DNA from 3 places in the Streptomyces sp. NPDC048644 genome. Region 3 is predicted to be linked to each of the others. Evidence: riboswitches for the same ligand, from Rfam matches in the RefSeq annotation. Region 3 holds a riboswitch; each other region holds the start of a gene.

Region 1 (9,833 bases), on a different contig from region 3:
AGCCGGTCGTCCGGCAGCAGGGCCGGGGTCAGTCCCGGCACGGAGGACGCGGTGAGCCAGACGCGGCACATCCACTCCAGTTGGGCGGTGCGGTCCAGGGCCTCGCCGAGGCTCGCGCCGTACGCCATGGTGCCGTGGTTCTGCAGCAGGCAGGCGGTGCGGTCGCGCAGTGCGCCGAGCATGTTCGCGGCGAGTTCCTCACTGCCGTAGAGCGCGTACGGGGCGACGCGGACGGGGCCGCCGAGCGCGGCCGTCATGTAGTGGACCGGCGGGAGTTCGGGGACCAGGGTGGAGACGGCCGTGGCGTGCGGGGCGTGGGTGTGCACGATCGCCGCCGCCGTGGTGGTGCGGTAGAGCGCGAGGTGCATGGGGAGTTCGCTGGTGGGCCGCAGGGTGCCGAGTGCACGGCGGCCGTCGAGACCGACCGCGGTGAGGTCGCCGGGGCCGAGCCGGTCATAGGGGACGCCGCTGGGGGTGACCAGGACCAGGTCGCCGACGCGTACCGAGACGTTTCCCGACGTGCCGACGACGAGGCCGTCGGTGACGGTGCGGCGCGCGGTGGCGACGAGCGCGTCCCAGGCGTCCGCGAGTGCGTCCCGGTCCGGCGCTCCGGACGGCGCACGGCCCGGCGGCACGGGATCCGCGCCCGGCGCGGGCGAGGAGTCACGGCGATCCGTCACGAGGGCCTCCGGGTGCGTGGATGAGGGCGCGCTGCGCGCTACCGTACGGGGGCTGCCACAGCCCGGGGAAGCGACCGACCGATGGTGCCCTCGTGGCCCCTGGGACGCCTCCTCGTGAACAGTGCGGGGGTGTCACCGATGCGCCCGGTCACGTTCACCTTCCGTTCATCCGTTCTTCCTACGGTCTCAGCGTCTCTGACCATCGAACTGATTGCCTGGGTGAATGGAACACATCACGCTTCTCATCGGGATCGTGATCGTCACGGCCTTGGTGTTCGACTTTACGAACGGCTTCCACGACACGGCCAACGCGATGGCCACCACCATTTCCACCGGGGCACTTCAGCCCAAGATCGCGGTGGCGATGTCGGCTTCGCTGAATCTCGTCGGCGCCTTCCTGTCGGTGGAGGTCGCCAAGACCATCTCCGGCGGGATCATCGACGAGAGCGCCGGCATCAGACCTGAAGTGATCTTCGCCGGCCTGGTCGGCGCGATCGTCTGGAACCTCCTCACCTGGCTCGCCGGACTCCCCTCCAGCTCCTCGCACGCCCTGTTCGGCGGTCTGATCGGCGCCACGCTGGTGTCGGTCGGCCCGGACGGCGTGCACGGCGGGGCCGTCGTGATGAAGGTCCTCATCCCGGCAGTGGCCGCCCCGGTCGTCGCCGGTATCGCCGCGATGGCCGCGACCCGGCTCACGTACCGGCTGGCCCGCAACCGCGACGAGCAGGAGACCGCCAAGGGTTACCGCGCGGGACAGATCGCCTCGGCGGCTCTGGTCTCGCTGGCCCACGGCACCAACGACGCACAGAAGACGATGGGTGTGATCACGCTCGCGCTGATCACCGGCGGGGTGGTCGCCCCGCACGCCGACCCGCCGCTGTGGGTCATCGCATCGGCCGGTCTGGCCATCGCCCTCGGCACGTACCTGGGCGGCTGGCGGATCATCCGCACGATGGGCAAGGGCATCACCGACATCCAGCCGCCGCAGGGCTTCGCCGCCCAGACCGGCGCCGCCGCCACCATCCTGGCGTCCTCGCACCTCGGCTTCGCTCTCTCCACCACCCAGGTCTGCTCGGGCTCGGTGATGGGCTCGGGTCTGGGCCGCAAGGGCGGCGTGGTGCGCTGGTCGACGGCCGCCCGGATGGTCGTGGCCTGGTGCCTGACGCTGCCGGCCGCCGGACTGGTCTCGGCCGGCGCCGCGCTCCTCGCCGACCAGGGCGACTGGGGTGTCGCGGCGGTCGCCGTCCTGGCGCTCGGTATCTGCGGCGCCATCTGGGCCGCGTCCCGGCGCAAGCCGATCGACCACACCAACGTCAACGAAGCGCCGGAGCCTGCCGGAGTGGTCACCGCGGCCCTCCAGACCGTCACCCCGCCCCCGGCGGGACCGACCGTGCCCGCCCAGGAGGCGGCCGGTCCCACCACCACCGCGAACGGCTCCGGCGCCCCGCGCGCCAAGGCCGCCTCCCTCAGCTAGCCCTCACCTAAGGAACCCGCAACATGAGCATCGACTGGGCAGCTCTCGGCCAGGTCTTCGGCGTCACCCTCGTGGTGACGGTCGGGATCGTGGGCCTGTTCACGGTCGGCATCGTCGGTACGGCGCGCACGACGCAGCAGGAGGGTGCCGCAGCCGCCGCGGGCGCTCCCGGATCCGGGGCGCGGTTCGGCGCGTACGCCGCCTTCGCGGTGTGCGCGGCGGCCGTGGCCTACGGCATCTACCTGATCGTGGCCGCCTGACGCGGCCCGGTACGACGGCGCGTCCGAGGCGCCCGGTGGTCCGCACTCCCGCGGCTGCCGGGCGCCTCGTCCGTGCGCTCTGCGGCCGTCCTGTGGTGTGTGCCACAGCTCATGACGGGGCGGAGCACCGCAGGTCAAGGGTGAGTTGACGGCGTTCGCGGGGCGTGGTGGACTGCCGGAGCCAATCGGCGACAGAAGAGGAAGTCCGGTGAGAATCCGGCGCGGTCCCGCCACTGTCACCGGGGAGCGCTCCTCCAACGAAGGCCACGGTCCGCACGTGTCCGCCCGCAGGGTGGGTCCGCAGGGACGGGAAGGCCGGGGGAAGCGCCGATCCGGGAGCCAGGAGACTCTTGTCGCCGTCACGTCGAGCCAGGGCGCGGACCCTGAGTGAGGACATACCGCCATGCCCGGCCGCAGTTCGAGATCTTCGTGCGACGACGCACCGGCACCCGCCGCCGTCGGCCCGTTCCTCCGAGGCGTGACGGCGGTCTGATCCGATGCGTGCCGAACACGCCGGCTACGCGTGCGGCGCGGCCATCGGCTTCCTCGGCGACCTGATCGTCGCCGATCCCGAACGCGGCCACCCGGTGGCCGCGTTCGGCCGGGCCGCCGCCGCCGTCGAATCCCGCCTCTGGCGCGACCACCGTGGATACGGCGCGGCGCACGCCGTGCTGTGCGCGGGCGGTGCCGCCGCGGGCGCCGCCCTGCTGGAGCGCGCCGTACGCGGCGGCCCGCGCACCCCGGGCCCCGCCCGCGCCGTGGCCGGCACGGCGCTGACCGCGGCGGCCGTCTGGGCCGTCCTGGGCGGCACCTCGCTCGGCCGGGAGGCGCGCGCCATCGGCGACGCGCTGCTGGCCGGTGACACCGACCTGGCGAGGCGGCGGCTGCCGCACCTGTGCGGACGCGATCCGCAGGCGCTGGACGGGCCGCAGATGGCGCGCGCGGTCGTCGAGTCGGTCGCGGAGAACACCTCGGACGCCGTGGTGGGCGCGCTCGTCTGGGGCGCGCTGGGCGGCGTACCGGGTCTGGTGGCGTTCCGTGCCGTGAACACGCTGGACGCGATGGTGGGCCACAAGTCGCCCCGTTACCTGAAGTTCGGCTGGGCGTCGGCCCGGCTCGACGACGTGGCCGGCTGGCCAGGCTCCCGGCTCACCGCCGCGCTGACGGTGCTCGCCGCACCCGACAGGCGGGCCGCCGCGCGCGCCTGTCGGGCGGACGGCGGTGCGCATCCCAGCCCCAACGCGGGCCCGGTGGAAGCCTCGTTCGCGGGCGCGCTGGGGGTGCGCCTCGGCGGCACGCTGGCGTACGGCGGGCGGGTGGAGCACCGGCCGCAGCTCAACGGCGCGGGCCGGCCGGCCGGGGCCGCCGACATCGCGCGTGCGGTACGGCTCTCCCGCCGGGTGGGTGTGCTGGCGCTGACGACGACGGTCGCCGGGAGGCTGGCCGCGGGCGCGCTGCGCGCCGCGGTCTCCCGGCGCGGAAGGAGAACCGGGTGAACGGGCGGCACACCGCGCGGGGCGGGGCGCTCGGCGGCGGCCTGCTGGTCGCGGGCACGACGTCGGACGCGGGCAAGAGCGTGGTCACGGCGGGGATCTGCCGCTGGCTGGTGCGGCAGGGCGTACGCGTCGCGCCGTTCAAGGCGCAGAACATGTCGCTGAATTCCTTCGTGACCCGCCGGGGCGCGGAGATCGGCAGGGCGCAGGCGATGCAGGCAGCGGCTGCCAGGACGGAGCCGACCGCGCTGATGAACCCGGTGCTGCTCAAGCCGGGCAGCGACCGCAGCAGCCAAGTGGTGCTGCTGGGCAGGCCGGTGGGCGAGATGAGCGCCAAGGGGTACTTCGGCCGCAGCGGGGACCGCGGCGGCGCGGGCACGCCGTACGCGGGCCGGCGCGAGCAGCTGCTCGGCACCGTCACCGACTGCCTCCAGGAGCTGCGGCGCACCCATGACGCGGTGATCTGCGAGGGGGCGGGCAGCCCCGCCGAGATCAATCTGCGGCGTACCGACATCGTCAACATGGGCATCGCGCGGGCCGGGCGGCTGCCGGTCGTGGTGGTCGGCGACATCGACCGCGGCGGGGTGTTCGCCTCGTTCTTCGGCACCACGGCGCTGCTGTCGAGGGAGGACCAGTCGCTGGTCGCCGGGTATCTCGTCAACAAGTTCCGGGGCGATGTGTCGCTGCTGGAGCCGGGGTTGGAGATGCTGCGCACCCTGACGGGGCGGCCGACGCTGGGTGTGCTGCCGTTCGCGCACGGTCTCGGCATCGACGAGGAGGACGGGCTGCGCGTCTCGCTGCGCGGCGCGGTGCGCGAGAGCGTGGTGGCGCCGCCGCACGGCGCCGATGTGCTGCGGATCGCGGTGGCGGCGGTGCCGCTGATGTCGAACTTCACGGACGTGGACGCGCTGGCCGCCGAACCGGGTGTGGTGGTGCGGTTCGTGGACCGCGCCGAGGAGTTGGCCGACGCGGACCTGGTGGTGCTGCCCGGCACCCGTGGCACGGTGCGGGCGCTGGAGTGGCTGCGCGAGCGCGGTCTGGCGGACGCCATCGCCCGGCGGGCCGCCGACGGCCGCCCGGTGCTGGGCATCTGCGGCGGTTTCCAGATGCTCGGCACGCTGATCGACGACGAGGTGGAGTCCAGGGCCGGCACCGTGCCAGGTCTGGGGCTGCTGCCCGTACGGGTGCGGTTCGCCGCCGACAAGACGCTGGCCAGGCCGGCCGGTACGGCGCTCGGCGAGCCCGTGGAGGGGTACGAGATCCACCACGGTGTGGCCGAGGTCGACGGCGGGGAGACGTTCTTCACCGACGCACGGGGGCAGGCTCTGGACGGCTGCCGCGTGGGTGCGGTGTGGGGTACCCACTGGCACGGCTCGCTGGAGAGCGACGCCTTCCGCCGGGAGTTCCTGCGGCGGGTGGCGGCCGACGCGGGCCGGGCGTTCGTACCGGCGCCCGACACCAGCTTCGGCGCGCTGCGGGAGGAACAACTGGACCGGCTCGGCGATCTGATCGAGGAACACGCGGACACGGACGCGCTGCTGCGGCTGATCGAGAAGGGGGTGCCGGAGGGGCTGCCGTTCGTTCCTCCGGGGGCGCCGTGACGTCCCGATCCGTACCGCCCGACCACGCTCCATCCCTCGAACCCACCCTCGAAAGGGGTACCCGTTACATGGCCTCGGTTCCTTACCCGTTCACCGCGGTCGTCGGCCAGGACGACATGCGTCTCGGCCTCGTGCTCAACGCGATCTCGCCGGCCATCGGCGGGGTGCTGGTGCGCGGCGAGAAGGGCACCGCGAAGTCGACGATGGTGCGCGGCCTGACGGCGCTGATGCCAACTGTCGACGTGGTGCCCGGCTGCCGCTTCTCCTGCGCGCCGCTCGCCCCCGACCCCGGCTGCCCGGACGGCCCGCACGAGGCGGGCGCGGGCCAGGACCGTCCGGCCCGGATGGTCGAACTGCCCGTCGGCGCGTCGGAGGACCGGCTGGTGGGGGCACTGGACATCGAGCGGGCGCTGTCGGAAGGGGTCAAGGCGTTCGAGCCAGGACTGCTGGCCGACGCGCACCGCGGCGTCCTCTACGTCGACGAGGTCAACCTGCTCCACGACCACCTCGTGGACCTCCTCCTGGACGCGGCTGCCATGGGCGCCTCGTACGTGGAGCGCGAGGGCGTGTCGGTGCGGCACGCGGCGCGGTTCCTGCTGGTGGGCACCATGAACCCCGAAGAGGGCGAGCTGCGGCCCCAGTTGCTCGACCGTTTCGGTCTCACGGTGGAGGTCGCCGCGTCCCGCGAGCCGGATCTGCGGGTGGACGTCGTCAGGCGACGCCTCGCCTACGACGCCGACCCCGCGGGGTTCGCCGCGCGCTGGGCCGCCGATGAGGACGCGCTGCGCGAACGGATCGTCGCGGCACGGGAGTTGCTGCCGCGGGTGACGCTCGGCGACACCGCGCTCCGGCAGATCGCCGCGACCTGCGCCGCGTTCGAGGTGGACGGGATGCGCGCGGACATCGTCATGGCCAGGACGGCGGCGGCGCTGGCCGCGTGGGCGGGGCGTGATGACGTGCTCGCCGAGGACGTCCGGCAGGCGGCGCTGCTGGCGCTGCCGCACCGCAGGCGCCGTAATCCGTTCGACGCCCCCGGCCTGGACGAGGACAAACTCGACGAGACCCTGGACGAGTTCGGCGGGGCGGACGGCGAGGACGATCCGGAGCCCGAGGGTCCGGACGACGGTCCCGACGGCGGCGGCGACGGTCCCGACGGGGGCGGCCCTGACGGCGGGCCCGACGGCGGCGGACCCGCGCCGCAGGACGACACCGTGCCGGGGCCGCGCGAGCAGGGGCCGCCGTCCCTGCCCGAGCAGGACGGCGGCGCCGCGGACGGTGCTCCGGACGCGCCGCCCGCCGAGCAGCCCGCCGGTGCTCCCCGGGCGCAGCAGGCCGCGGTCGGCGCGGCGGAGCCGTTCAAGACCCGGCGTCTCGACGTGCCGGGTCTGGGTGAGGGCGCGGACGGCCGCAGGTCGCGGGCGCGTACCGCGCGCGGCCGTACGACCGGCTCCCGGCGCCCGCAAGGCGCGCTGGGCAAGCTGCACTTGGCGGCGACCGTGCACGCGGCGGCGCCGCACCAGCGGGCGCGCGGGCGCAGCGGCCGTGGCCTGGTGCTGCGCCGGGACGATCTGCGCGAGGCGGTGCGCGAGGGCCGGGAGGGCAATCTCGTCCTGTTCGTGGTGGACGCCTCAGGTTCGATGGCGGCGCGCAAGCGGATGGGCGCGGTCAAGGGCGCGGTGCTGTCGCTGCTGCTCGACGCGTACCAGCGGCGCGACAAGATCGGCATGATCACCTTCCGTGGCACGGAAGCCGAGCTGGCGCTGCCTCCGACGTCGTCGGTCGAGGCGGGCGCCGCGCGCCTGGAGACGCTGCCGACCGGTGGCCGTACGCCGCTGGCCGAGGGTCTGCTCAAGGCCCACGAGGTGCTGCGCGTGGAGCGGATGCGGGACGCCTCGCGGCGGCCTCTGCTGGTGGTGGTGACCGACGGGCGGGCGACCGGCAAGGGCGGCGGGGCCGCGGGCGGGCCGCTGGAGCGGGCCGCGCGGGCGGGCCGGCTGCTCGGCGCCGACGGCGTCGCGTCGGTGGTCGTGGACTGCGAGGCGGGGCCCGTACGGCTGGGCCTCGCGGGCACGCTGGCGCGGGAGTTGCAGGGCACCGCCGTCACCCTCGACGAGCTGCGCGCGGACAGCGTCTCGGCGCTCGTACGTGAGGTGCAGGGGGGCCGCGGCGGGGAACGCGCGGACGTCGCGGGCGGCAGGTACGCCCGCGGTCAGGCACACACTCAAGGATCCAGGAGGGTCGCGTAATGCCGCAGGGACAGCCGTCCGTCGTACCGAACGACGGGCTCACCACCCGCCAGCGCCGCAACCGCCCGCTGGTCTTCGTCCACACGGGCGTCGGCAAGGGCAAGTCGACCGCCGCTTTCGGTCTCGCGCTGCGGGCCTGGAACCAGGGCTGGCCGGTCGGGGTGTTCCAGTTCGTGAAGTCGGCGAAGTGGAAGGTCGGCGAGGAGCGGGCGCTGAAGGTGCTCGGCGAGACCGGTGAGGGCGGCAGCGTCGCCTGGCACAAGATGGGCGAGGGCTGGTCCTGGGTGCAGCGCGACATCGCGTCCAGCGAGGACGCGGCGCGCGAGGGCTGGGAGCAGGTCAAGCGGGACCTGGCGGCCGAGACGTACAAGCTGCTGGTACTGGACGAGTTCGCGTACCCGATGCACTGGGGCTGGATCGACACCGACGAGGTGGTGTCGGTGCTGCGCGACCGCCCCGGCACCCAGCACGTGGTGATCACCGGGCGCAACGCCCCGCAGCCGCTGGTGGACTTCGCCGATCTGGTGACCGACATGTCGAAGGTGAAGCACCCGATGGACACCGGCCAGAAGGGCCAGCGGGGCATCGAATGGTGACCGTGGCATGAGCGCAGGCACGATCCCCCGGCTGGTGATCGCCGCCCCGGCGTCCGGCGCCGGCAAGACGACGGTGGCCACCGGTCTGATGGCGGCGTTCGCCGAGGCCGGTCTCGCGGTGTCGCCGCACAAGGTGGGGCCCGACTACATCGACCCGGGCTACCACTCGCTGGCGACCGGCCGCCCCGGCCGCAATCTGGACGCCTATCTGTGCGGTACGGACCGGCTCGCGCCGCTGTTCCTGCACGGTGCGCGGGGCGCCGATCTGGCCGTCGTCGAGGGCGTGATGGGGCTGTTCGACGGCGCGTCGGGGATGGGGGAACTCTCCTCGACGGCGCAGGTCGCGAAGGTGCTGCGGGCGCCGGTTGTGCTGGTGGTCGACGCGTCGTCGCAGTCCCGGTCGGTTGCCGCCCTGGTGCACGGCTTCGCGTCCTGGGATCCGCAGGTCAGGCTGGCCGGCGTGATCTTGAACAAGGTCGGCTCGGACCGCCACGAGGCGCTGCTGCGCGAGGCGATGGAGTCGTCGGGGGTGCCGGTCCTGGGGGCGCTGCGCCGCACCGGTGAGGTGCGTACGCCGTCCCGGCACCTGGGCCTGGTGCCGGTCGCCGAGCGGCGTGCCGACGCGCTGGATTCGGTGCGCGAGCTGGCCGCGCGGGTGCGCGCGGGCTGCGACATGGAGGCGCTCCTTGCGCTGGCGCGCGGGGTGCCCGAACTGCCGGACGCGGCGTGGGATCCGGCCGCCGAGGCCGCCGCTGCCGGGGGTACGGCGCCGGCCGGCCGGCGTCCGCTGATCGCCGTCGCGGGCGGCGCCGCCTTCACCTTCTCGTACGCGGAGCACGCCGAGCTGCTGGCCGCCGCGGGCGCCGATGTGGTGCCGTTCGATCCGCTGCGCGACGAGCGGCTCCCGGAGGGCACCGGCGGGCTGGTGATCGGCGGTGGCTTCCCCGAGGTGTACGCGCCGGATCTGTCGGCGAACGCGCCGCTGCGCGCGGCGGTGGCGGCGCTCGCCGCTTCCGGGGCGCCGGTCTCGGCCGAGTGCGCGGGGCTGCTGTACCTCGCCGGGTCGATCGACGGGAAGCCGATGTGCGGGGTGCTGCCCGCCGAGGCGCGGATGTCGGAGCGGCTGACGCTGGGGTACCGGGAGGCGGTGGCGCTGGAGGACAACGCGCTGGCCGCGGCCGGTACCCGGGTGCGCGGCCACGAGTTCCACCGTACGGCCGTCGAGCCGGGCGCCGGCGCGTCCCCCGCGTGGGGGTTCACGCACCCCGAGCGCCGGGTGGAGGGCTTCGTACAGGGCGGGGTGCACGCCTCGTATCTGCATGTGCACTGGGCGGCTTCGCCCTCGCTCGCCACCCGGCTGGTGGCGGGCGCCGCCCGGGGTACCACGGTGGGTGTCCGGTGAGCGGGGCCGCCGGGGCCGCCGCGGTGCTCGATCACCTCGTCCTGGCCACCCCTGATCTGGACCGCACCGTCGCCGCGTTCG
Region 2 (9,833 bases), on a different contig from region 3:
TGCATCCACCATGCCCAACGTCAAGCTTCAGGTATGGCCGTTCGAGGCTGCGGCCCACGCGTCGATGAGCGGTCCGTTCGTGATCGTGGGCTTCGAGGAACCGGCCGCATTGGACGTTGTCCATGTGGAAACCGCTGGTTCCAGGCTGTGGCTGGAGCGTGAGGAGGATGCGAACAGGCACCGAGGGCTGTTCGATAGCGTGCGCAGGCAAGCTCTGTCCCCCGACGACACCCGCGCCCGACTGGCCAGCTTCATCAAGGAGTACCGGTGACTGCATTCGAGTTTCACAAGTCCAGCTACAGCGGTTCCCAAGGGGAGTGCGTAGAGGTCGCCCGGAACGTCCCCGGAACCACGGCCGTGCGCGACAGCAAGGACCCGGCGGGCCCTCGACTCGCCTTCACCGGCGCTGCCTGGGACTCGTTCGTCCGGACGCTGAAGAGCGACGATGCCATAGCCATCTGAGCCGGCAACAGCAGAAGGAAGCCCCCGGTCCCATGGGCCGGGGGCTCACGTCACACCAGCAGCCGCTCCGCCCGTCCCGGACTACGGTCGCCCGATCACTTCGCGCGGATCGTCCAGCCACACCCGCTGCCCGTCCCCGTCCACCGACAGGCCGAACCGGGACCGCTCCGGCTTCCCTAGTTCGTGCCACCGCAGAAACTGCTCTCGCACCTCGTCCCAGAGGGCGCGGGGCCCGTACTGCTCCACCTCGTACGGCTCCCTGTCGGGGACGTATTCCACGGTCGCCCATGACCGCCCGTCGTCGGAGAAGAACCACAGCGTCGCTTCGCCGCTGCCGTCGTCCGCCTCCCACCAGCGATACCAGGCGTCGGTGACCCGCAGGCCGGTGAGGAAGGCCGGGGCGTCCTGGATGACGTTCTGCGGCGGGATGTCCGTCGTGCTCGTCTCACCCCGCTCCCCCCGGTAGAGATCGGCGATGCGGCCGGCCCCGGCCCGCCGGGTGCGGTCCCACATGAAGGCCGGATAGCCGGAGAAGCTGCCCTGAGCCTCGCCGCCCTCGACGTCCAGCGTGGCGTAGGAGCCGCTGAAGAAGCTGCTGCCCCATGGGGTGACGATCCTGCCCTCGGGGCACTGCTCCAGCCAGGACGGCGGCACGTGGCGCATGGTGCAGGTGCAGATGATGCGGTCGTAGGGCGCTCCACCCGGGTACCCGTCGTGCGCGGTGCCGAGGGCGGCCGTCGGGCGGAAGCCGGCGCGCTTCAGGTTCGCCACCGCGGTGGACAGCACCGCTGCGTCGAGCTCCACGCTGGTCACCCTGTCTTCGCCCAGCCGATGGCACAGCCAGGCGGCGTTGTATCCCGTGCCGGTGCCGATCTCCAGCACCCGGTGCCCTTCCCGTACGTCGAGCAGACCGAGCATTTCCAGCATGATCGACGGCATGGAGGAGGACGAGGTGGAGAGCCTGAACTCCCCTTCGGGTGTCGGCCTCCCGTCGTTGACCTGCGTGACGAGAGGAGCGTCCGCGTAGACCGCCCGCAGCCAGCCCTCGGGGCCGGTGGAGAAATCGTTCCCCTCGCACACCTCCGGGATGAACAGCGCGCGGTCCACCGAGGCCACCGCCTCCTGCCAGTCGGGCAGCAGCGCTCCCTTGCTCCGCAGCGCCTCGACGAGCCGCTGGTGCGTCGCCGTCATCGGGCCTCACTTCTTCGGAGGCTCGTAGGGCTTGGTCGGCCCCGGCGGCCTGTCGCGGTGACCGTCGCTGTCGGAGGTATCGGGCCTGCCGGAGTGGTCTCCGCCCTTCTTGCCCATGGGTGCCTCGCTTCCTGTCGTTCACGGCTGTGGCGTGACGGATCGAAGCCGCGGCACGGGAGAACTCCTCCCGCGCCCTTAGGGGTGCCCCGTCGACCGCCTTGACGCTAACGACGGTATGTATGTGGGGAGTTGACGGTCCACGATGTTGCACGCGGTTGCACGGATTCACCCGAGCGAGTCGATCGCCCTCGTGATGCACGCGCGTGCTTCGGGACCGCGAACGGCAATCTTCGACAGTTCTCCGAAGGCTTTCAGGTACGTACGGATTTCGCCGGGGGCAGTGAGGTTGATCTCCGCCGTCAACGTCTCCACGGCCACTTGAGAGTCATCGAAGGCGTAGAACGCTTCCAGGGGCCAGACCGTGCGACGAGCGCCGAACGGGATCACGCCGAGTGCGACATTCGGCTGTGCCATCACTGACAGCAGGTAGCCGAGTTGTCCCGCCAAAGCCGCGTCATCACTCACGCGGTAGTAGAGAACCGCTTCCTCCAGCACCAAGGCAAAGCGGTGGTCGCCCTGCCGTACTACGCGAGAGCGGTCCAGGCGGGCCTGCACGGCGTCCGAGACGTCGTCCGGGGTGTCCTGGAAGTCTGTGATGGACCGCAGTAGGCCCGTGGCGTACTCGGCCGTCTGAAGCATCCCCGGTACAAGGTTGGAGGCGTAGACGCGGAAGTGGCGGGTCCGTTGGTAGAGGGGCACCGTCTGTTCATGGACGCGGCGCATCCCGTCGCGGTGGATCTGCCGCCATTCCACGTACATGGACTCAGCATTGCGCGACGCGGCGATCAGATCTGCGATCTGGTCGTCAGCACCGCAGGCCACGCACCAAGCGCGGATATCTGCGTCCGATGGCGGGGTCTTGCCCCGGACGATCCGCGAGGACTTCGACTTGTGCCAGCTGCACCGGGCGGCGAGTTCATGCCCCGTGAGCCCGGCGTCCTTCATGATGCCGTGCAACCGGGCCGCCACCGCGGTGCGTGCCGCTTGGGCGCTGGAGAGCGGGGACGAGGACATGAACCGGCCGCTGTGTCAGACGCTGTACTTCTCGTGCGGGATTCCGCGCTCCCACACCGCTTCGAACGCTGACGCACAGAGCTGAGCGACCGCAGGGTCATCGGACCGGTCGGTGTGCACCCACCGGCTGTTCCCGTCAAAGATGTTGAATTGGACCAGCCGGCCGTCGAACAGCCAGAAGTCGTTCCCCGGCAGGGCCAGGTCTGATGCGTGACGCCGAGGCAGCCAGCGAATCTGTTCACCCGCCGCAACGTTCGTGAAGGTTCCCGAGTGCTCAAAGCGGATGTAGTCGCTCACCGGCTCCGAAACGATCCGAGCGCGACGCATCACCACACCCTTGCTCGTGACTTCCTGTACAAGGTCAAGCCATGGCCGCCACCACGACTCGCGGTTGTCAGGGTCGAGGCGGTGCCCCTGCCGCCACTCCGCGAACCCGTCGACCTCGTTCTCCACGCCGTACGCGTCCCGCATCTCCAGATGGACGGCTGACCGCTCGGCCGCGCGGAGAAGGTCAGCAAAGCTAGTCAAGCTCTGCGACATCAAGCGCCTCCCTGAGAAGCGGGATCATCCGCTTCGGCACCCGGATCACCGCTTCGTGGCCGGGTACCGCAACGTCCAACGAGCTTTCGCTCGTGGTGCGCTCATCCGCCTTCCACCCTTGGAAGAGGAGATCCTTTGTGTCCTCATCGACCCACACGGCGGGAGAGCCGTGATCCCCGGACTCCGGATCTTTACCGACGAACCGCAGTGCCATGACAACCTCCGCCGTCGAGCGCGTTGCGTCTGGTTGCACGACCCTCGCCCTCCGGAGCGGCCCGGGTCAAGAGGGCTCGTTCCGGAGGGCAGGCCGGGCGGTCAGCCCTCCCCCTCCAGATCCCCCTCCGTCTCCAGGAATGCCTCGCGGAGGGCGGCCAGGGTCTGGGCGTCCGGCTTTTCCCACATGCCGCGGGATTCGGCTTCGAGGAGGCGTTCGGCGATGCCGTGGAGGGCCCAGGGGTTGGCTTCCTGGAGGAAGGCGCGGTTTTCCGGGTCCAGGACGTAGGTCTGGGCGAGCTTGTCGTACATCCAGTCGGCGACCACGCCCGTGGTGGCGTCGTAGCCGAAGAGGTAGTCGACGGTGGCGGCGAGTTCGAAGGCGCCCTTGTAGCCGTGGCGGCGCATCGCCTCGATCCAGCGGGGGTTGACGACGCGGGCGCGGAAGACCCGGGAGGTCTCCTCGACGAGGGAGCGGGTGCGGACCGTCTCGGGGCGGGTGGAGTCGCCGATGTACGCCTCGGGGGCCTTGCCCTTGAGTGCCTTGACGGTGGCGACCATGCCGCCGTGGTACTGGAAGTAGTCGTCGGAGTCGGCGATGTCGTGTTCGCGGGTGTCGGTGTTCTTGGCGGCGACGGCGATCCGCTTGTAGGCCGTTTCCATCTCGTCGCGGGCCGGGCGGCCTTCGAGGCCACGGCCGTAGGCGTAGCCGCCCCAGACGGTGTAGACCTCGGCGAGGTCGGCGTCGGTGCGCCAGTCGCGGGAGTCGATGAGCTGGAGGAGGCCCGCGCCGTATGTGCCGGGGCGGGAGCCGAAGATGCGGGTGGTGGCGCGGCGTTCGTCGCCGTGGGCGGCGATGTCGGCCTGGGCGTGGGCGCGGATGTAGTTCTCGGACGCCGGCTCGTCCAGCCCGGCCGCGAGCCGTACGGCGTCGTCCAGGAGGCCGATGACGTGCGGGAACGCGTCGCGGAAGAAGCCGGAGATGCGGAGCGTGACGTCGACGCGGGGGCGGCCCAGCTCGGCGGCGGGGATGGCCTCCAGGCCGGTGACGCGGCGGGATGCGTCGTCCCAGACCGGGCGGACACCCAGCAGGGCGAGCGCCTCGGCCACGTCGTCGCCCGAGGTGCGCATGGCGCTGGTGCCCCAGAGGGAGAGGCCGACGGAGGTGGGCCAGTCACCGTTGTCGGAGCGGTAGCGCTCCAGGAGGGAGTCGGCCAGCGCCTGGCCGGTCTCCCAGGCGAGGCGGGACGGGACGGCCTTCGGGTCGACGGAGTAGAAGTTGCGGCCGGTCGGCAGGACGTTGACCAGACCGCGGAGGGGGGAGCCCGACGGGCCCGCGGGGACGAAGCCGCCGTTGAGCGCGTGGACGGCGTGGGCGATCTCGTCGGTGGTGCCGGCCAGGCGGGGCACGACCTCCTGGGCCGCGAAGGTGAGGATGGCGGTGACCGGTTCCCGCTGGGCGGGCGGGAGTCCGGCGGTCACGCGCTCCGCAGCGGCCGGATCCCAGGCGGCGTCCTCCATCGCCTGGACGAGGGCGCGGGCACGCTCCTCGGTGTCGTCGGCGGCGGTGCGGGTCGCCGCGGACTCGTCGAGGCCGAGTGCCTCGCGCAGGCCGGGGAGGGCGGAGGTGCCGCCCCAGATCTGGCGGGCGCGGAGGATGGCCAGGACGAGGTTGACGCGGGCCGCGCCGGTGGGGGCGCCGCCCAGGACGTGCAGGCCGTCGCGGATCTGGGCGTCCTTGACCTCGCACAGCCAGCCGTCGACGTGCAGCAGGAAGTCGTCGAAGCCGTCGTCGTCCGGGCGGGCTTCGAGGCCGAGGTCGTGGTCGAGCTTGGCGGCCTGGATGAGGGTCCAGATCTGCGCGCGGATGGCGGGCAGCTTGGCCGGGTCCATGGCGGAGATCGCGGCGTACTCGTCGAGGAGCTGTTCCAGGCGGGCGATGTCGCCGTACGACTCCGCGCGCGCCATCGGCGGGACGAGGTGGTCGACGAGGGTGGCGTGGACGCGGCGCTTGGCCTGGGTGCCCTCGCCCGGGTCGTTGACCAGGAAGGGGTAGATGAGGGGGAGGTCGCCGAGTGCGGCATCCGGGCCGCAGGCGGCGGACAGGCCGGCGTTCTTGCCCGGCAGCCACTCCAGGTTGCCGTGCTTGCCGAGGTGGACCATGGCGTCGGCGCCGAAGCCGCCGTCGTCGGCGGACGCGGCGATCCAGCGGTAGGCCGCCAGGTAGTGGTGCGAGGGCGGCAGATCGGGGTCGTGGTAGATCGCGATCGGGTTCTCGCCGAAGCCGCGCGGCGGCTGGATGAGGACGAGGAGATTGCCGCGGCGCAGGGCGGCGAGGACGATGTCGCCCTCGGGGTCGCGTCCCGGCTCGCCGGCGTGGCTGCGGTCCAGGAACATCTCGCCGGGCGGCGGGCCCCAGTGCTGCTCGACCGATGCGCGCAGTTCCTGCGGGAGCGTGGCGTACCAGCGCTTGTAGTCGGCGGCCGGGATGCGGACGGGGTTGCGGGCCAGCTGCTCCTCGGTGAGCCATTCCTGGTCGTGGCCGCCGGCCTCGATCAGGGCGTAGATCAGCTCGTCGCCGTCGCCCGACGCCAGGCCCGGCACCTCTTCGGTGCCGAAGTCGTAGCCCTCATCGCGCAGTCGGCGCAGCAGGGCCACGGCCGACGCGGGGGTGTCAAGGCCGACGGCGTTGCCGATGCGGGAGTGCTTGGTGGGGTACGCGGACAGCACCAGCGCGAGGCGCTTGTCGGCGGCCGGGATGTGGCGCAGGCGGGCGTGCCTGACCGCGATGCCGGCGACGCGGGCGGCGCGCTCGGGGTCGGCGGCGTAGGTCGGCAGGCCGTCCTCGTCGATCTCCTTGAACGAGAACGGGACGGTGATCAGGCGGCCGTCGAACTCCGGGACCGCGATCTGGGTGGCGGCGTCGAGCGGGGACAGGCCCTCGTCGTTCTCCTCCCAGGCGGCGCGGGTGCCGGTCAGGCACAGGGCCTGGAGGATCGGGACGTCCAGTCCTGCCAGCGCGCCCGCGTCCCAGGACTCGTCGTCGCCGCCCGCGGACGCCTCGGCGGGCTTGGTGCCGCCGGCGGCCAGGACGGTGGTGACGATGGCGTCGGCCGGGCGCAGCGCGTCGATCAGCTCGGGCTCCGGCGCCCGCAGCGAGGCGACGAAGAGCGGCAGCGGACGGCCGCCGGCCTGCTCGATCTGCGCGCACAGGGCGTCGACGAAGCCGGTGTTGCCGCTCATGTGGTGGGCGCGGTAGTAGAGCACCGCGACCAGCGGCCCTGCGAGGTCCGTACGGGCGCCGGGGCGCTCCAGCTCTCCCCAGGACGGGGCGGGCTCCGGCGGCTCGAAGCCGTGGCCGGTCAGCAGGACCGTGTCGGACAGGAAGCGGGCGAGCCGGCCGAGGTTGGCGGGGCCGCCGTGCGCGAGGTAGGCGTGCGCCTCGGCCGCGATGCCGACCGGGACCGTGGACGCCTCCATCAGCTGCGCGTCGGGGGCCTGTTCGCCGGTGAGGACGACGACCGGGCGGTGCTGGCCTGCGGCGAGCAGCACCTCCAGGCCCTCTTCCCAGGCGCGGATGCCACCCAGGAGACGCACGACGACGAGGTCGGTGCCCTCCAGCAGCGCGGGCAGCTCACCGATGTCGAGCCGGGCGGGGTTGGCGAGCCGGAACGGCACGGGACCGGTGGCAGCGCGGGCGCTGAGCAGGTCGGTGTCGGATGTCGACAGCAGCAGAAGCATGCGAGCGCAGGGCCTTCCTCGGGGTGTCCGCGCCCCGGGTGGGTCGTAGAGACGGCGGGAGTTCCTGGCTCGCCCGGAGGGTGTCCGGGTTCACAGTGGCGGGACCGCGCCGGATTCTCACCGGGCTTCCTCCCTGGCGCCGTCGCTGGCGTCCGGTGGGCCAGCTGACCCACCGACCTGCATAGTAAGGGCTGCGCCCGACGTGCGGGAGGCCGCATCCGCACCGGCCGTCCGCCCCCTCCCCTGGCGGCCCGGCTCACGACCTGACCCGCACCCGACGTCGGTATGCTCGCCGCCATGCCGCCCTCCCCCTCCCTCCGGCCCCAGCGGGCCACGACGCCGCCGCGCGACCGCGGTGACGCCTGCCCGGGAGCGCTGCGGCTGCACGCGGCGGCGGACGGTGCGCTGGCCCGAGTCCGGGTACCGGCCGGGCAGTTGACGCTGCGTCAGACGGCGGCGCTCGCGGACGCGGCCGAACGGCTCGGGGACGGCCGGATCTCCCTCACCTCGCGCGGCAACGCCGAACTGCGCGGCCTGTCCGACGGCTGCGGCCAGGAGCTGGCTGCACTGCTGTCAGGCGCCGGGCTGCTGCCCTCCGCCCGCCACGAACGCGTCCGCAACATCCTCGCCTCACCGCTCGCGGGCCTCGACCGCCGCACCCCCGCTGACGTGCGGCGCTGGGCCGGAGAGCTGGACGGGCTGCTGTGCGCGAGCGACGTCGCGCCGCAGCTGTCGGGCCGATTCCTCTTCGTCCTGGACGACGGCAGGGGCGATGTGGCGGCGCTCGGCGGCGATGTGACCTTGGTCGCAGAAGCCACCGAGTCGGCCGGGACGACCGGCGGCGCCCTCCTCTTCCTGGGCACCCCCGACGACGTCCTGGACACCGCCGACGGCTCCCCCGCTGCCCTGCGGATCGCAGGACCCGACGTGCCGCGGGCCGCGCTCACCGCCGCCGAGCACTTCCTGGCGGCGGCGGACGGCACCGGCGCCTGGCGGGTCCGCGACCTGCCGGCCGACCGGATGCCGACCGTCCGCGAAACCGGCGAGCGGCTGCGGGCGGCCGGCGTCGCCGCCGCGTACGTGCCGCCCGGCGACGTACCCGCATACCGCGAGGCGCCGTCGTACGGAGAGGCCGCCGCGCCCGGCATCGTCGAAGGACCCGGCGGCTCGGCGCTCAGCGTGCAGCCGCCGCTGGGCCGGCTGACCTGCGCCCAGTGGCGGCTGCTGACCGACGTGGCGGCCACCGACGGCGACGGCACGCTGCGCCTGACCCCCTGGCGCGGGGTGATCGTCCCCGGCCTCGCGCCCGCCACCGCCGCACGGCGGCTGCCGGAACTGGCCGCCGCCGGGCTGATCACCGACCCCGCCTCCCCCTGGCACCGGATCGGCGCCTGCACCGGCCGCCCCGGCTGCGCCAAGTCCCTGACGGACGTACGGGCGGACGCCGCGGCAGCCGTCGCGGCCGATGCCACCGGGGCCGAAGGGCTGCTGCCCGTCCAGTGGTCCGGCTGCGCGCGCCGCTGCGGCCACCCGCACGGCACCTGGATCGACGTCCTGGCCGCCGGCGACGGCTACCGGGTGTCCGTCGTACGGCCCGGGGCACCACCGGCGCCGGTCGCATCCGGCGTCACCGCGCGGCAGGCGGCAGGCGCCGTCGCCGCCGCCAGGGCCGCGGCCTCCCCGGCGCCGTCGGGCCACTGACCGCGCCCACCCGCCGTTTGCCACCCACCCACCACCGACCCACCACACCGAGGGCACCGTGTTCGACTACGAGAAGGACGGGGCGGCGATCTACCGCCAGTCCTTTGCCACCATCCGCGCCGAGGCGGACCTCGCGGGGCTGCCCGCCGACGTCAGCCGGGTCGCGGTCCGCATGATCCACGCCTGCGGCATGGTCGACCTCGTACGCGACCTCGCCTACACACCCGGCGTGGTGGCGAGCGCGCGCGAGGCACTGCACGCCGGAGCGCCGATCCTGTGCGACGCCAACATGGTCGCCAGCGGCATCACCCGCAAGCGGCTGCCTGCGGACAACGAGGTGCTGTGCACCCTCGCCGACCCGTCGGTGCCCGCGCTCGCCGCCGACCTGGGCACCACCCGCAGCGCCGCGGCGATGGAGCTGTGGCGGGAGAAGCTGGACGGCGCGGTGGTCGCCATCGGGAACGCGCCCACCGCGCTGTTCCGCCTGCTGGAAATGATCGAGGAGGGCGCACCGCGCCCGGCGGCGGTCGTCGGCATCCCCGTCGGCTTCATCGGCGCGGCCGAGTCCAAGGACGCGCTCGCCGCCCATCCGTCGAAGCTGGACCACATCGTGGTGCGCGGGCGGCGCGGCGGCAGCGCCATGACCGCAGCCGCGATCAACGCCATGGCGAGCGAGGAAGAGTAAGCGTGAGCGAGCAGCAGCCCGATGGGCAGTCCGACGGCGGCGTGCGCGGGGAGCGGCCTGCGGGCCGTCTGTACGGCGTGGGGCTCGGCCCAGGCGACCCGTCCCTGATGACCGTGCGGGCCGTGCAGGTCATCGCCGATGCGGACGTGGTGGCGTACCACAGCGC
Region 3 (9,833 bases):
GAGGCCGTTCATGGCGATCCGGAAGCCGTCGCCCTCCGCGCCGAGCCTGCGGCCCGCGGGCAGCCTGACACCGTCGAGGATCACCTGGCGGGTCGGCTGGGCGTTCCAGCCCATCTTCTTCTCATTGGTCCCGAACGACAGGCCGGGGTCGTCCCGTTCGACGAGGAAGGCGGAGATGCCGCGGGGTCCTTCGCCTCCGGTGCGGGCCATCACGAGGTAGAGGTGGGAGGCACCGGCACCGGAGATGAACTGTTTCACGCCGGTCAGCACATAGCCGTCGCCGTCGGGTACGGCGCGGGTGCGCAGGGCTGCGGCGTCGGAGCCCGCGCCGGGTTCGGTCAGGCAGTAGCTGGCCGGTTCGTCGAGGGAGAGGAGTCCGGGCAGCCGGCCGGCGCGCTGGGCCGCGTCGCCGTAGTGGTCGATCATCCAGGCGACCATGTTGTGGATGGAGAGATAGCCGGCGATGGAGGGGCAGCCGGTGGCCAGCGCTTCGAAGATCAGGACGCCGTCGGTGCGGGAGAGCCCGGAGCCGCCGGATTCCTCGCGGACGTAGACACCGCCGAGCCCGAGTCCTGCCGCCTTGCCGATGACGTCGAGCGGGAAGTGTTTGTCCTGGTCCCAGGCGACGGCGTGCGGGGCGAGGTGTTCCGCCGCGAAGTCCAGGGTGACCTGGTGGAGGGCGAGTTGGTCTGCGGTCAGGGAGGTCGTCACGGCGCTCATCCCATGGTCGGCAGGGTGAAGTTCGCGCTTTCCTTGACCCCTGACGGCCAGCGCGAGGTGACGGTCTTGGTGCGGGTGTAGAAGCGGATGGCGTCCGGTCCGTGCTGGTTGAGGTCGCCGAATCCGGAGCGCTTCCAGCCGCCGAAGGTGTGGTAGGCGACGGGCACCGGGATGGGGACGTTGACCCCGATCATGCCGGTCTCCACCCGGCGGGTGAAGTCCCGCGCGGTGTCGCCGTCCCTGGTGAAGATCGCGACGCCGTTGCCGTAGGGGTGCTCGGTGGGGAGCCGCAGCGCCTCCTCGTAGTCGGCGGCGCGTACGACGGACAGGACGGGGCCGAAGATCTCTTCCTGGTAGATCCGCATGGCCGGGGTGACGCGGTCGAAGAGCGAGGCGCCGGCGAAGAAGCCGTCCTCGTGTCCCGGGAGGCTGAAGTCCCGCCCGTCGACGACGAGTTCGGCTCCTTCCCGGACGCCGGACGCGACGTATTCGCGGACCCGGTCGACGGCTTCCCTGCAGACCAGCGGGCCGAAGTCGGCGTCCGGGTCGTCGGACGTGCCGATGCGCAGGGAGGCGATCCGTTCCTTGAGCCGGGCGACCAGCGCGTCGGCGGTCTCCTCCCCCACCGGTACGGCGACGGAGATCGCCATGCAGCGCTCCCCCGCAGAGCCGAATCCGGCGCCGATCAGCGCCTCGACGGCCTGGTCGAGGTCCGCGTCCGGCATCACGATCAGGTGGTTCTTGGCGCCGCCGAAGCACTGGGCGCGCTTGCCCTGCGCGGCGGCAGCGGCGTAGAGGTGCGCGGCGACGGGCGTGGATCCGACGAAGCCGAGCGCCTGGACGCGCGGATCCTTCACGAGGGTGTCCACCGCCTCCTTGCCGCCGTTGACGACGTTGAGCACACCGGGCGGCAGGCCCGCCTCCAGGAAGAGTTCGGCGAGCCGCAGCGGTACCGACGGGTCGCGTTCGGACGGCTTGAGCACGAAGGAGTTGCCGCAGGCGATTGCTGGGGCGGCCTTCCAGAGCGGAATCATCGCGGGGAAGTTGAACGGGGTGATGCCGGCGGTGACGCCGAGCGGGCGGCGCAGCGAGTGGACGTCGATGCCGCTGCCCGCGTTGTCGCTGAACTCGCCCTTGAGCAGGTGCGGGATGCCGGCCGCGAACTCGACGACCTCCAGGCCGCGTTGGATGTCGCCGTGCGCGTCGGGGACGGTCTTGCCGTGTTCGGATGACAGCAGCCGGGCGAGTGAGTCCTTCTCGGCGTCGACGAGTTGGAGGAACCGCAGCAGGACGCGGGCGCGGCGCTGCGGGTTCCATTCGCCCCACGTCTGCTGGGCCCGTGCCGCGTCGGCGATGGCCGCCTCGGTCTCGGCGCGGTCGGCCAGCGGCGTCCTCGCCTGCACGCGACCGGTGTTGGGGTCGTACACGTCGGCGTGGGCGCCCGAGGTTCCCGGGAGGTGCTTGCCGCCGATGAAGTGGGTCAGTTCACGGACCATGGATGCCTGCTCTCGTCAGGTGAGATCCGGGGATGGCGCAGAGCGGTCCGGCGGCGGGCGCGGGTGGGCGCGCCGCCGGAACGGCTGGAACGCGGGGGCGAAGAACCGTCACCGGGCGGGGAGTGCCGCCGGGTGCGCCGGATCACCAGGGTCGTGGGTACGCACCGGTGCCATGCGTGTCTGCTCCATCCTCGTGGACAACACGGAACACCCCGCGGCCGGTATCCTGACTCCCGGATCAGCGCCCGTCCTCGTGCCTTCCCGACATCTGGCTCGTCAGTGGCGTGTCCTGCGAGGACGAACTCCCCGGTCACAGTGGCGGGACCGCGCCGGATTCACACCGGCTTCCCTGCACCGCGGGCTTGTCCATGAACATATAGTTGGACGTCCTAGTAAGTCCACCCCCCTTGGTGATCTCGGCGGCCCGCACCCCTCTTTCCGGACGGCCGCCGTCCCTCAACTCCGCAGCCGCAACCGGCAGATCCCCGCGTTCGTGCCACGGCGTACGGCACGGGCGACCACCGCGCCGCGCTGGTTGTGCAGCAGCCGCTGCCACGGCCGCGCCGGTTCGGTCTCGGGGATCAGGACGGTGATCCGGGCGGTGGGGTGGGCGGCGCCCAGGTCCCTGACGTACGCGGCGATGGGGCGCCCCAGGTCCCGGCGGTCGGAGTACAGCCGCAGCAGCGGGACACCGGGGCTCCAGCGCGCCCAGTCCGCCTCCAGCGCCGCGGCCCCCGCCCGGTCGTCGGCGTCGGTGTGGGCGACCGTGACGGCGTGGACCTCTTCGCCCATCGAGACGGCGGCGGACAGCGCGTCACGGGTGAGGCGGGTCAGCGAGGAGACCGGTACGACCACCAACGAGCGCTCCCGGCACGGAGGTCCGGGGATCCGGCCCACACCGATCCGCTCGCCGATCCGGTCGTAGGCGCGGCGGATCAGCGCGAAGACCGCCACCAGGGAGGGCAGGGCGAGGACGATCAGCCAGGCGCCGTCGGGGAGTTTGGTGGCGGTGACGACGACGGCGCTGACGCCGGTGAGCAGGGCGCCGAACCCGTTCAGCAACGCCTTGCCCGCCCACCGCGGGCCGCGCACCCGCTGCCAGTGGCGGACCATGCCCGCCTGGGCGAGGGTGAAGCCGACGAACACGCCGATCGCGAAGAGCGGTACGAGGGTGCGGGTGTCGCCGCCGGACAGCACCAGCAGCCCCGCGGCGACCAGCGCCAGGGCCAGGACGCCGTGTCGGTGCACCTGCCGGTCCGCGCGCAGGCCGAAGACATGCGGCAGATAGTGGTCACGTGCGAGCAGCTTCAGCAGCACAGGCAGCCCGCCGAAGGACGTGTTCGCGGACAGCGCGAGCAGCGCGGTGGTCGCGAACTGCACGATGTAGAAGGCGGTGTGGTGACCCAGTGACGCGTCCGCGAGCTGCGCGAGTACGGTGACGCCCTCGGCCGGCTGGAGCGAGAAGCGGGAGATCAGCACCGACAGGCCGATCAGCATGACACCCAGCAGCGCCCCGAGCGCGGCCTCGGCCCGACGGGCCCGGCGGGCGGCCGGGGCGCGGAAGGACGGCACGGCGTTGGCGATGGCCTCGACCCCGGTCAGCGCCGAACAGCCGGAGGCGAACGCCTTCAGCAGGAGCAGGGCGCCGACCGACGCCGCGTCGCCGGTGAGCACCGGCGCGTGCCCCGCGGCCGACTCCATGCTCACCGGGTGGCTGCGGAACAGGCCGACGACGATCAGCACCAGGATCGAGCCGACGAAGACGACGGTGGGCAGGACGAAGGCACGCGCCGAGTCGGCGATCCCGCGCAGGTTCAGCGCGGTGATGACCGCGAGCACGGCCAGGCAGAGCCACTGGCGGTCGTCGTACAGGGCGGGAAAGGCGGAGGTCAGGGCCGCGACACCGGCGGTGACTGCCACCGCGGCGTTGAGCACGTAGTCGAGGACGAGCGAGGCGGCGGCCACCAGTCCTGCCCGGCGCCCCAGGTAGGCGGTGGCGACCGCGTAACTGCCGCCGCCGTCCGGGAACGCGGCGATGACCTGCCGGTAGGAGGCGACCAGCACCGCGAGGAGTACGACGATCGCGACGGTGACCGGCAGGGTGAAGCCGAGCCCGCGGGCGCCCGCGGCGGCCAGGACCAGGGCGATGGCCTCGGGCCCGTACGCCACCGATGCCATCGCGTCCAGCGAGAGCGCCGCCAGGCCGGTGATCGCGGTGAGCCGGTGCCGCGCGCCCGGATCGGCCACCGGCGCGGTACGGGCCGCAGCACCGGGCGACGGCAACGGCGGGGCGGGGCGTGACGGTTCGGGATCGGGTGGCGGCACGGCCTCGGTGGTCGGCACGGACATCGGGCGGAGCTCCTTCTGTGCGGGTCGGCCCAGCGTGTGCCGCCCGCGGCGCCGGAGCCCGGCCCCTTGCGGATTCTTGGCGCGAGCAGGCGCCGCCTTCACGCATCCCTGACGCGCGGCAGGCGCCTGACCTGCCCAAAGCGCCCGCGACCCGGCTGCCGTCCCCGCCCTCCCCCGGCGCGCGGCTACTCCCAATGGCAGCCGCGCGCTGGCCCGCCCCGCGCGCCTCGGGCAGCGTGGGGCTCCCTGACGACCCGATGAACGGCCGGGCCCCGGCGAGGAGCGGCCATGCACGAACGCCTGGCGCCGCGTCCGCTGCGGCCCGCGGGCCCGCCCGGAGCGCGCTCCCGTGCCGCCCGCGCCGCACCGTGGCCGGCCGCGGTCGCCGTCGTCTTCGCCCTGGTCCAACTGGCCGTGGTGGTACCGGGTTCGGAGCTGGGCTGGGACGAGACGGTCTACGTCAGCCAGGTCGGCCACCAGGCGCCCGCCGCGTTCTTCAGCGCGCCCCGGGCCCGCGGTGTCTCCTATCTGGTGGCGCCGGTCGCCGCCCTGACCACGTCGACGACGGCGCTGCGGGTCTACCTCGCCGTGCTGTCGTCGGCCGGACTGTTCGGCGCCCTGTGGGTGTGGCGGAAGGTCTTCGCCCCGCCGGTACTCGCCTGCGCCGGCGCCCTGTTCGCCGGGCTGTGGCCCACCGTGTTCTACGGCTCGGCGGCCATGCCGAACCTCTGGTGCGCCCTGGGGGCGCTGGCCGCTGCCGGCTACCTGGTGCGCGCCTGTGGCGGCCCCGGCGACCGGGCGGCGCCCGCAGGGGTGGCCGGGTCGCTGGCCGTGGTGACGCTGATGCGGCCGGCCGACGGGCTGTGGCTGGCCCTGCCCGCCGCCGTCGCCGTCCTGCTGATGCCCGCCCTGCGCCGCCGGGCCCTGGTCGTCGCGCTCCCGGCCGGGCTGCTGGTGGGCGGCGCGTCCTGGATCGTGGAGGCGTACACGCGGTACGGGGGCCCGGTCGCGCGGCTGCACCGGGCCGGTGAGATCCAGGGCGGCATCGGCTGGCAGTTCGCCGTCGACGACCAGGTGCGGGCGCTGGCCGGGCACACTCTGTGCCGGCCCTGTGACGTGCCGTGGGACGCGCCGTACACCGCCGTGTGGTGGTGCGTGCTGCCGCTGCTCGCGGCCGGTGGCGTACGGGCCGGGATCCGGGCACACCGGACGGCGGCCGTCGTGCTGCCCTGCGCGGTGGCGGCGTCCCTGGCCTTCCCCTACCTGTTCCTGATCGGCTATGCCGCGCCCCGGTTCCTGCTGCCGGTCTACGCGCTGCTGGCGCTGCCCGTCGCGGTCTGCGTCGTGCACCTGTGCACCGCCGCGGGCCGGCCGGTGCGGCGGGCGGTGTGCGGTGCGGTGCTCGCCGTCGCGCTGGCCTGGCATCTCGGCGTGCAGTTCCAGGTGCTCGGCCGCGTCGCGTCCGGCAGCCGCTCCACGGGCCTTGCCTACGCGCAGGCTGCCGCGGCGCTGCACCGGCTCGGGATCCGGGCGCCGTGCACGCTCAGCGGCGAGCGGGCCGTGCCCCTCGCGTACTACGCCGGCTGCGCTTCCCGGCAGACCGGCGGCCACGACAGGAGCAGCACACCGGCCGGTCTGGAGGCCGTCGCGCGCCGGATGCCGGTGGCCGTGATCGCGCCTGCGGGCGCCCGGCCGCCGCCCTTCGCCCGCGCCTGGCGGCCGGTGGACCTGCCGCCGCTGCCCGGTTCCGCCTGGGCCTGGCGCGCGTATCTGCCGCCGGATCCGGTCCGGCGCTGAGCGTGCGCGGCCCGGCCTCCAGGCGACGCACTGCGCCGAACGGCCGCCGGTGCCAGACTTGAGGAACCACGCCCGGCCGCCGGCCGGTGCCCCCGTCAGCGAGGGGGAGTTCCATGACCTGGGCATCCTGGACCACCGTCGGGATTCACGCGCAACCAGGCGCGGTGCGCACTGTGGAGGGCGGCGTGATCGACGGCGACCTGACCGTGCACACGACGTGGTCGGACGGGCAGGCCCACGTGGCGGCGCAGTACACGGGCGGGGCGGACTGGTTCACGATGGTGGGCAGCCCCGTGCCGTGCCCGTCGGAGGAGGCCAGCCGCACGTTCCACCAGGCCGTCGTCGAGGCGATCCGCGGCGGTGAGGACGCCGGTCCCGCACTCCGGCGGCTCTTCGGGCAGTGAGGCGGGCGCTCCGAAGGACGCCCGGCGCACGGCTCAGCCCGTGGGCTCGCGCAGCGGTGGCACGGCCGGGATTTTGATGGCGCCTTCGATGTCGGCGCGGGTCATCTTGAAGCGGTCGGGGTAGCAGTCGCGGCGGGTGCGCCTGGCGGGTTCGCCGGTGCGCCACATGTAGAGGCACTGCCGGCACTGGAGGACGTCCCAGGCGCCGGGCACGGGTGAGGTGAAGACGTTCTCGACGGCCGGGTGCGCGCAGCGCGGGCAGACCGTGGCGGGTGCGGACATGGTGCGGTTCCCTTGCGTGAGGGGGCCGGTTCCTTGCGTGAGAGGCCGGACGGGCGGTGGCCGCCGGGGAGTTCAGCGGCGGGCGGCGAGCTGCCGGAGGCGTTCGAGCCAGGCGGCGGTCTCCGGCAGGTCGTGGACCTGGTTGCCGTAGTTGCCGCGGCGGTCGGGGGCCACGGGTGTGGTGGCGTCGATGACGAGTTTGTCGACGATGCCGGGTGTCACCGCCTGCGGGGCCAGTTCCAGGACGGGCAGGTTGGGGATCTGGATGAGGTCGCCCGCGGGGTTCATCTTGGTGGACAGGGCCCACATGACCTGGGGCAGGTCGAAGGGGTCCACGTCCTCGTCGACGACGATGACGGTGGCGGCGTAACCCAGGCCGTGCGGGGTGGTCAGCACCCGCAGGCCGACGGCCTTGGCGAAGCCGCCGTAGCGCTTCTTGGTGGAGACGATGACGACGAGGCCGTGGGTGTACATCGCGTTGACCGCCTGGACCTCGGGGAAGTCCTTCTTGAGCTGCTGGTACAGCGGCACGCAGGTGCTGGCGGCTATCAGGTGGTCGACCTCGGTCCAGGGCATGCCGAGGTAGAGGTGCTCGAAGACCGGCCTGCTGCGGTGGGAGATCCTGTCGATGCGGATGACGGGCATGGTGCGTCCGCCGGAGTAGTGCCCGGTGAACTCGCCGAACGGGCCCTCGATTTCGCGCTTGCGGCCCTCGATGACGCCTTCGATGACGACCTCGCTCCCCCACGGCACGGGCAGGCCGGTCAGCGGGGCGGCGGTGACGGGCGCGGGCGCCCCGCGCAGCGCGCCGGCCAGTTCGTACTCGTTCTCGTCGTACTTCATCGGGGTGGACGCGACGATGGAGATGACCGGGTCGTTGCCGAGGGTGATCGCGACCGGCAGGTCCTGGCCCGCTCCCTCGGCCTTGTGCAGGTGCTGGGCGATGTCGTGCATGGGGACCGGCTGGAGGGCCAGCCGGCGTCTGCCCTTGACCTCGATGCGGTAGATCCCGACGTTCTGCTTGTCACTGTTGCCGGGGTCGTCGGGGTCCTTGGAGACGACGGCCGCCTTGTCGATGTAGAAGCCGCCGTCGCCGTCGTTGAGGCGGATCAGCGGCAGCACCCGGAAGATGTCGGCGTCGTCGCCTTCCATGGTGTGCTCGGCCCACGGCGGGTCGTCGCGGCGTTCCGGCGGGACGGGGAAGTCGGCCCAGCGGCGGATGAAGGCGTCGACCTGGTCCTTGGTGCCGGTCTCCTTGGGCAGGCCGAGGGCGAGGGCGTGGTTGGCCCAGGAGCCGTGCACGTTCATGGCGATCCGGGCGTCGGTGAAGCCGGTGACTCGGTCGAAGTAGAGGGCGGGGGCGCTCTCGCCCATGCGTGCGGCGGCGTTGGCCGCGGCGGCGATGTCGGGCTCGGGCATCACCTCGTCGGTGACGTGCAGCAACTGGCCCTCTTGGTCGAGGGTTTCGAGGAAGCTGCGGAGATCGTCGAAGGCCATGGGTGCTCCGTGAGTGAGGGGGCGGGTGCGGGGGTGCGCGCCGCGGGGGTCAGGCCGCCGGCCTGTTGTCGCGGGCGGCGCGCAGTCCGGCCCAGCGGACGGCGGCGGGCGCCGGGAGGTCGAACTGGTCGAGGATCCGGGCCGTGATGTGGTCGACGATGTCGTCGACGGATGCCGGGTGGTGGTAGAAGGCGGGCATCGGCGGGACCATCCGCACCCCCATCCGGGAGAGCGCCAGCATGTTCTCCAGGTGGATCTCGCTGAGCGGGGTCTCCCGCGGTACGAGGACGAGCCGGCGGCGTTCCTTGAGGGTCACGTCGGCCGCGCGGGCGACCAGACCGTCGGCGTAGCCGCCCCTGATGCCGGCCAGCGTCTTCATGGAGCAGGGCGCGATGACCATCCCGTCGGTCCGGAACGAGCCGGAGGAGAGGGTGGCACCCTGGTCGTCCGGCGGGTGGACCTCGTCCGCCAGCTCTGCCACCTCGCGCGCCGACAGGCCGGTCTCCAGCTCGATGGTGGTGCGGGCCCAGCGGGAGAGAACGAGGTGCGTCTCGACGCCGGGAAGCTCTCGCAGGTTCTCCAGCAGGCGGATGCCGAACACCGCACCCGTCGCACCAGTCATGCCCACGATCAGTCGCACAGCGGTCAGCTCCTCCGGAGGAAAAGGGACAGGGAGCGCCGCGCCTTTCGGTCAGCGCGGCTCCACGGCAGCGTCCAACCGGCCGGGGCCTTACGGCCCTTGACCGGTGCTGCCGCCCTCCACGCTAGGTTCGGTTCCACCCCGCGAAGCCGTACGCTGAAGACACACCATGGACAGAAACGGACAACACACGGACGTCACGGAACTCCCCTACCGGTCCGCCGCGGGAGCCCCGCCGGGGGCCGAGGTGCTCGACTTCCCCGGGCTGCTCGCCCGCGCGCAGGGGCACGGCATCGATCCGTACGCGCCCAAGCGGCCGGGCTTCCACGAATTGATCACCGTGCGGTCCGGCACGGTGCGCTGTGCCGTGGACTTCACCGAGCACGAGCTGACCGAGGGCGACTGGCTGTGGGTGCGCCCCGGCCAGATCCACCAGTACCGTTCCGGCCTCTCCGACGCCGATGGCACCGTCGTGCTCTTCCTGCCAGGATTTCTCAACTCCGCCACCGTGGAAGCCGCCCGGGTCGACCAGCACCCCTGGCAGCGCCCGGTGACGCCCACCGGAGCCGACGGGCAGGCCGTGCGGAGCGTCCTCGCACTGCTGGAGAGCGAATACCGGCGGCTTGCCGCGCTGCCGCTCGAAGTGCA

What was found. A riboswitch is a leader RNA that binds a small molecule or an ion and turns the genes downstream of it on or off. The one in region 3 is predicted to bind cobalamin.
Region 1: it holds a riboswitch for cobalamin, as region 3 does, so the genes downstream of both, ACGFNI_RS00285 (cobalamin biosynthesis protein) here and ACGFNI_RS18385 (CoA-acylating methylmalonate-semialdehyde dehydrogenase) in region 3, are expected to answer to the same signal.
Region 2: it holds a riboswitch for cobalamin, as region 3 does, so the genes downstream of both, cobN (cobaltochelatase subunit CobN) here and ACGFNI_RS18385 (CoA-acylating methylmalonate-semialdehyde dehydrogenase) in region 3, are expected to answer to the same signal.

Annotation. Positions count from the first base shown of each region.
Region 1 is NZ_JBICVO010000001.1:52,354-62,186, forward strand. Features, by position in the region: gene ACGFNI_RS00270 (class II aldolase/adducin family protein) at 1-635, opposite strand, end outside; gene ACGFNI_RS00275 (anion permease) at 904-2,154, shown strand; gene ACGFNI_RS00280 (hypothetical protein) at 2,178-2,414, shown strand; cobalamin riboswitch at 2,610-2,764, shown strand; gene ACGFNI_RS00285 (cobalamin biosynthesis protein) at 2,912-3,910, shown strand; gene ACGFNI_RS00290 (cobyric acid synthase) at 3,907-5,508, shown strand; gene ACGFNI_RS00295 (putative cobaltochelatase) at 5,577-7,754, shown strand; gene cobO (cob(I)yrinic acid a,c-diamide adenosyltransferase) at 7,754-8,350, shown strand; gene ACGFNI_RS00305 (cobyrinate a,c-diamide synthase) at 8,358-9,752, shown strand; gene ACGFNI_RS00310 (VOC family protein) at 9,749-9,833, shown strand, end outside.
Region 2 is NZ_JBICVO010000006.1:202,602-212,434, forward strand. Features, by position in the region: gene ACGFNI_RS15995 (helix-turn-helix domain-containing protein) at 1-271, shown strand, start outside; gene ACGFNI_RS16000 (DUF397 domain-containing protein) at 268-462, shown strand; gene ACGFNI_RS16005 (methyltransferase domain-containing protein) at 544-1,653, opposite strand; gene ACGFNI_RS16010 (helix-turn-helix domain-containing protein) at 1,939-2,787, opposite strand; gene ACGFNI_RS16015 (DUF6879 family protein) at 2,803-3,327, opposite strand; gene ACGFNI_RS16020 (hypothetical protein) at 3,308-3,541, opposite strand; gene cobN (cobaltochelatase subunit CobN) at 3,643-7,281, opposite strand; cobalamin riboswitch at 7,319-7,454, opposite strand; gene cobG (precorrin-3B synthase) at 7,579-8,982, shown strand; gene ACGFNI_RS16035 (precorrin-8X methylmutase) at 9,041-9,667, shown strand; gene ACGFNI_RS16040 (precorrin-2 C(20)-methyltransferase) at 9,670-9,833, shown strand, end outside.
Region 3 is NZ_JBICVO010000007.1:270,038-279,870, forward strand. Features, by position in the region: gene ACGFNI_RS18380 (acyl-CoA dehydrogenase family protein) at 1-720, opposite strand, end outside; gene ACGFNI_RS18385 (CoA-acylating methylmalonate-semialdehyde dehydrogenase) at 717-2,216, opposite strand; cobalamin riboswitch at 2,415-2,590, opposite strand; gene ACGFNI_RS18390 (APC family permease) at 2,673-4,565, opposite strand; gene ACGFNI_RS18395 (hypothetical protein) at 4,854-6,362, shown strand; gene ACGFNI_RS18400 (hypothetical protein) at 6,476-6,766, shown strand; gene ACGFNI_RS18405 (non-oxidative hydroxyarylic acid decarboxylases subunit D) at 6,800-7,048, opposite strand; gene ACGFNI_RS18410 (non-oxidative hydroxyarylic acid decarboxylases subunit C) at 7,121-8,545, opposite strand; gene ACGFNI_RS18415 (non-oxidative hydroxyarylic acid decarboxylases subunit B) at 8,595-9,185, opposite strand; gene ACGFNI_RS18420 (AraC family transcriptional regulator) at 9,355-9,833, shown strand, end outside.